Regions from separate parts of the Paenibacillus sp. FSL H8-0175 genome, predicted to be linked through region 2. Evidence: riboswitches for the same ligand, from Rfam matches in the RefSeq annotation. Region 2 holds a riboswitch; the other holds the start of a gene.
The links. Region 2 has a riboswitch for cyclic di-AMP ahead of MHH46_RS17060 (APC family permease). Riboswitches for the same ligand answer to the same signal wherever they lie in the genome.

Region 1 (3,183 bases), 1.3 Mb from region 2:
TTCTCGGACGAATACTATTTTAGCCGCCGCTTTCGGCAAAAAACCGGAGTTACACCCGGACAATATGCACATCAGAAAGGTCGTAAGCTTACCGTCAAGGATTGGACGGGTCATGAGGTGGAGATTCCAGAGCGAGCGAAACGTATTGTCTATCATGGCGAAACACTTGGCGACCTTCTCGCGTTAGGCGTAAAGCCTATCGGTGGAGATGAAGCGTTCGCCCGGAACAGCGTCTATAAACATCGGCTTAAGAAGCTCGCCAACGTCGGGTTTCCACTGGACCCGCAGTTGACCGCTTCCCTAAACCCAGATTTGATCATTTTGGCAAATAGTGATGAAAGAGCCTACAGAGCAGTTTCTGGTATCGCTCCGACACTCACCTTTGATTCATTTGCATCTCTCGACAAACGAATGCGGACACTAGGCAGTTGGCTAGGTAAACAGCGCGAAGCCGAAGCATGGCTGGAGTCATTCACAATCAAAAACGCTGCCATGTGGCAGCAGCTTTACACGACAACCCTCCAAGTTGGAGAAACCGCCTCTGCTTTGGTCTATGATCATGGAGATCATCTGTATGCTATGGGAATGTCCGGATTCTCCACTGCGCTTTATGCCCCATGTGGTTTACAACCGACCGAAGAGATCCAGGCCATATTGGACGAAGAGTTAGGGTTCGCCGAAGTTGATCCAACACGACTGCCTGCCTACGCCGGAGATCATATCTTCATGCTCATTCCGGAACGCAAAGACTCGCGAGCTGCGATGGAACGATTACTAGACAGTTCACTTTGGAACAATCTCCCGGCAGTACGTCAGGGACATGTTTATCTGCTCGACGGAAGCAAATGGAACTCTAGTGATGCGTTAACCCGGGAGAAGCTGCTAACGCTGTTGCCTAAACTACTCGGCGGAAGTAGCGCTAACAATTGAAAGTGAATCTAGGATTCTCTTTTGACTTATCAAAACTTGATAGGGTATACTTTATCTACGCTTAATTTCCAACTTTTACAGTTGAAAAGCGGGGGAACCAGTTAATTGGGGCGAATCATTGAGCATTAGAATGTAGGGTACCATCTTACCCGAGTCCGTCAGCTAACCTCGTCAGCAGTGGATGGGTCTGCTTTCCATGTTATTTACATAACCAGAGACCCTTGCTAAGGGTCTCTTTTCGTGCTTTTTTGGACCCTGCTGGCAGTAGATTGGCCTTTGACACTAAGGCTCCCTCATTTTTCTCACACTACGAGACAAAGGAGAGATGTACGTGCAAAAGGTAAAGTACTTCACGGATATTAACAAAATAGCTATGTTGTCTGAGCTGGAAAAAGAGAATCTGAAAGAAATTACGGACAAATTTGTTTTTCGTGTAAATGACTACTATCTGTCTTTAATTAACTGGGATGATCCAAATGATCCCATCCGTAAGCTGGTTATTCCTAACGAAGGTGAACTGCTGGAGTATGGGCGCTGGGACGCCTCCGATGAGGACACGAATTATGTGGTACCTGGTTGTCAGCACAAGTATAGAACCACTGCACTACTGATTGTATCCGAGGTCTGCGGGGCTTATTGCCGCTACTGTTTCCGTAAGCGTCTTTTCCGAAATGACGTGAAAGAGGCGATGGCTGATGTCTCTCCGGGCTTGGAGTATATCGCAAATAATCCGGAGATTAACAACGTACTTCTTACGGGCGGGGACAGTTTAATTCTCTCCACACCGAAGCTAAGATCCATTATTGAAAATCTAAGAAGCATTGAGCATGTTAAGATCATTAGACTGGGTTCCAAAATTCCCGTATTTAATCCGATGCGGATCTCTGAAGACGAAGAACTGCTGGAGCTGATTCGTACTTACTCTACCGAAGACAAACGAATCTATGTTATGGCGCACATCAATCATCCTCGTGAAATCACACCTGAAGCCAAAAAAGCATTTAAAGCTCTCCACAACGCAGGGGCAATTGTCGTAAATCAGACCCCCATCCTCAAAGGCATCAACGATGATCCCGTTATTTTAGGGGAACTACTGGACCGGCTTTCATGGGCTGGCGTTACACCCTACTACTTCTTTGTGAACCGGCCCGTAGCCGGAAACCGGGATTTCGTATTACCGCTCGAGCAAGTCTATCAAATTGTAGAAGAAGCCAAAGCCAGAACCTCAGGACTTGGCAAAAGAGTACGCTTATCCATGAGCCACACCTCAGGAAAAATAGAAATTCTCGCCATTGATAACGGAAAAGCCTATCTCAAATACCATCAATCCAGAGATCAGGAATACGGAAAGTTTATGATTCTAGATTGTCCAAAGGACGCCGAATGGTTCGATGACCTGCCTGGGAATGAGCAATATTGGACCCCACCTGTGAAAAAAAACGATGCTATTATTTCTGTTAATGATTTATCAGGCGAGCCTGCGGATTTAATCTGTAAATAGATTAATCAACTCTGTCAGACTCTGTCATAGGATATTTCTTCATCACCAACAACAAAACTCCTCCCGCCCAAAATTAGCCCGAAAAAATCTATGATATAATCACGCTGTAACACGAAATGGACTAATGGGTGGGAATGCACACATGAAATTGGAACGATTGATTTCTATGATCTATAAACTATTGAACCACGAAGTTTTATCTGCCTCCAAGCTGGCTGAAGAGTTTCAGGTTTCCCAGCGAACAATCTATAGGGATATCGATGTGATTTGTGCCGCTGGCATCCCGGTCGTATCGTATCAGGGTACTAAAGGTGGATATGGCATCATGGACGGATATAAAATGGATAAAAGCCTGCTCCGTTCGTATGATGTCACTTCTCTGATTACTGTACTTAACAGTCTTTCTTCCGTGTTTGAAGATGAGCATACGCAAGGAACCATTGAACGGCTGCAAACGATTGGAACGGAGCCACAGACCTCTAGTCTCGCGGTGGATCTTGAAACCCGGCGTACGGATCCTGACGCACTTCCTCTTTTACGTGCGGCTATTGCGGAACGAAATGTTGTCCGTTTTGATTACATCAGTGTAAAAAATGAACGTACAACCCGTGAAATGGAACCAGTAAAGCTTCATTTTAAATATAGCAACTGGTACATCTATGGTTATTGCCGGGCTCGGCAGGACTATCGGGAGTTCCGACTTTCCCGGATGCTGAATTTGTTCCTGACGCAGGATACCTTTCATTCGCAAC
Region 2 (3,183 bases):
AATTCTGGAAGTTCTATGATGCTGTGTATGCGCAGCAAGGGGATGAGAGCGTGGAATGGGCCACTGAGGATTTCTTGGTAAGCCTTGCTGAAAAAGAGAAATTAGCGATCGATTACGATCTGTTGCGTAAAGACATCCAAGAGAAAACTTATGTAAATGAGCTGAAGAAAGACATTCAGTTGGCAACTGACGCAGGCGTGACAACTACGCCTTCGCTCTACATTAATGGAGTAAAAACGGCTGAACCTTTCGATATTGAAGCGATTACATCTGAAATTAACACCGCCGCAAAAGCAGTGGAGGCAAAGTGACAAAATTCCTATCTTTTTGCAAGCGTAACTGCCTCTATCTGGCCTGGTTCGTCTCTTTGGTTGCTGTAGCTGGTAGCTTGTATTTAAGTGAAGTCTTGAAGTATGAACCTTGTAAGCTTTGCTGGTTTCAGCGGATTTTTATGTATCCGCAGTTATTTTTGTTGGGAATTGCCACTTTCCGTGGAGATAAGCGCATCATTCCTTATGTGCTTCCATTAAGTTTGATTGGTGGCAGTATCTCAATCTATCATTATGCGGAACAGAAGATTCCAGCGTTAAGTAAAGTTCTACCTTGTACAGTTGGTGTTCCTTGTAATAAAGATTACTTGAACTACTTCGGATTTATAACGATTCCTTTGTTAGCTTTAATAGCGTTTGCTCTAATAAGTCTCCTTCTTTGGTATGGACGTAGGGAAGAAGAAGTGATTGAAGTAGATGCTGAGGAGAGCTTAGGATTTTAGTTTTTACTTTGGAAGGTACAAAAAAGCTGAAAAGGTATTAAAATCACGGGCTAGAGGGATAATTGAAGATAATGAAAGAGAGCATCCAATAAGACGCTATATTTGAGCTTATTGGATGTTTTTTCATTCTTTTTTCATTTTTTTCAACGCTTTACTGTAGGCACTTTGTAGACTAATATTAGACCTTGTGAGAAGTTGAATATGCGCTGAATTTTCTTAGGAAAAACGGGGGAACCAAACTTGGCATTCATGCCAATGGGGTGAATCGGAACCGGGTCGAACAGACCTCTACCGTAGGGCTATAACCACAGCCCGAATCCGCCAGCTAACCTCGTAAGCAAGGTGGGAAAATGACCATGCATAAGCATGCGGATCATTTCCGTATGCTTATTTTTGTGTCTGCATTTATGAAATCCACCGATGAAAACAGCGCACGGAAATTCCGTTTCAGCTCCCAAAGAAAGGAACTGTATCCACCATGGTAAGCAAGGTAAAACGACTATTGATCGGACGTCCGATGAAGTCGAATGAACTCGATCATGAAAAGTTATCCAAGGTTAAAGCACTGGCTGTCCTGTCTTCTGATGCGCTCTCGTCTGTAGCCTACGGAACGGAACAAATTCTGATTGTACTGGTGGCTGCCGGGTTTACTGCCATCTGGTACTCCCTGCCAATTGCATTAGCCGTATTGGGCCTGCTGGCCATCCTGATTTTATCCTATCGGCAGACGATTTTTGCTTATCCGCAAGGAGGCGGAGCTTATATCGTAGCCAAGAATAATCTTGGTATTCCGACAGGGCTGCTCGCTGGGGGTTCATTATTGGTGGATTACATTCTTACCGTAGCGGTTAGTGCCTCGGCAGGGACGGATGCGATCACATCGGCTTTTCCAAGTCTTCATAATCATACTGTTCTCATCGCTGTATCTGTTATCGTTCTATTAACAATCATTAATCTTCGCGGAGTGACTGAATCGGCTTCATTTATCGCAATTCCAGTGTATTTGTTTGTGGTTTCGATTGTTGTTCTGATTATCTCCGGTATCGTTAAATATGCAATGGGTGGCGCTCATGCGAATGTTCCTGAAATAGGAAGCGCCGTATCTAATGTAAGTTTGTTTCTACTATTAAAAGCGTTTAGCTCTGGTTGTTCAGCCCTAACGGGGGTTGAGGCCGTATCTAATGCGATCCCAAACTTTAAGGCACCGGCTGAGAAAAATGCAGCCAAGACGCTAATGATCATGGGACTTATCCTTGGCTTTATGTTTACCGGAATCACTGTGCTGGCGTATTGGTATGGGATTGTGCCAGATGAAAAGGCTACGGTTGTCTCTCAGATCGCTGAATCGACCTTTGGCCGTGGCGGATTGTACTTTTTCATTCAAGGGATTACAGCAGTGATTTTGTTCTTGGCAGCTAATACAGCATATTCAGCGTTTCCGCTGCTCGCCTTTATGTTTGCAAAAGATAAATATCTGCCACATGCATTTATGGTCCGTGGTGACCGCCTGGGCTTCTCAAACGGCATTATTTTTCTAGGAGTTATGTCTATCATACTTGTGACTGCATTCCATGGGAATACGGAAGGTTTGATTCCATTATATGCGGTTGGCGTGTTCATTCCTTTTACCTTATCCCAACTGGGGATGATGGTGCATTGGATCAAAACAAGACCCGCTGGATGGGTGAAAAGATTTGTAGTAAATACCATCGGTATGCTGACTACATTGACGATTACGCTTATATTTATCATTACTAAATTCTCGAGCGTATGGATGGCATTCATTTTCTTACCTGCTGTAATGTTCGTGTTCCACCGTATTCATAAGCATTATTTGAACACTGCGGATCAACTGCGTATATGTCCGGCTACTGATAAACCTGTAATTAAAGGAAGTACTGTAGTTGTTCCTGTTGCAGGGGTTACACGTGCTGTATTACATTCCATCAGCTATGCGAAGTCTCTAACAGATAATGTTGTTGCTGTGTATGTAGGCTTTGATGAAGAAGACATTCATAAGATGGAGCAACGGTGGGAGGAATGGAATCCAGGTGTACGCCTGATTGTTCTTCGTTCCAGATATCGTAGTATCATTCGTCCGTTAGTGAAGTTTATCGATACGGTAGAGTGGAAGACCGCTGCGACGGATCACATCACGATTCTGATTCCACAGTTTATTACCAAACATTGGTGGCAAGCCGTGCTTCATAATCAGACCAGCTTTTTAATCCGCTCGTATCTAATGAATCAAAAGGACGTTGTAGTAGCGACTGTCCCGTATCATTTAAATAAATAAGTAGAAGATTAAAGATGAGGTTATATCCGGAACGTTCGGAATATAACCTCTTTTGTATTTTATATGAAGGAAATTGTTGCAAATCCACAGAATTTGAAATTTATATGTTGACACA

Region 1: it holds a riboswitch for cyclic di-AMP, as region 2 does, so the genes downstream of both, MHH46_RS10985 (KamA family radical SAM protein) here and MHH46_RS17060 (APC family permease) in region 2, are expected to answer to the same signal.

The regions. Positions count from the first base shown of each region.
Region 1 covers NZ_CP150299.1:2,561,847-2,565,029, reverse strand. Annotated here, with positions in the region: gene MHH46_RS10990 (AraC family transcriptional regulator) at 1-930, shown strand, start outside; cyclic di-AMP (ydaO/yuaA leader) riboswitch at 979-1,120, shown strand; gene MHH46_RS10985 (KamA family radical SAM protein) at 1,256-2,431, shown strand; gene MHH46_RS10980 (YafY family protein) at 2,574-3,183, shown strand, end outside.
Region 2 covers NZ_CP150299.1:3,841,871-3,845,053, reverse strand. Annotated here, with positions in the region: gene MHH46_RS17070 (DsbA family protein) at 1-311, shown strand, start outside; gene MHH46_RS17065 (disulfide oxidoreductase) at 308-772, shown strand; cyclic di-AMP (ydaO/yuaA leader) riboswitch at 967-1,126, shown strand; gene MHH46_RS17060 (APC family permease) at 1,251-3,068, shown strand.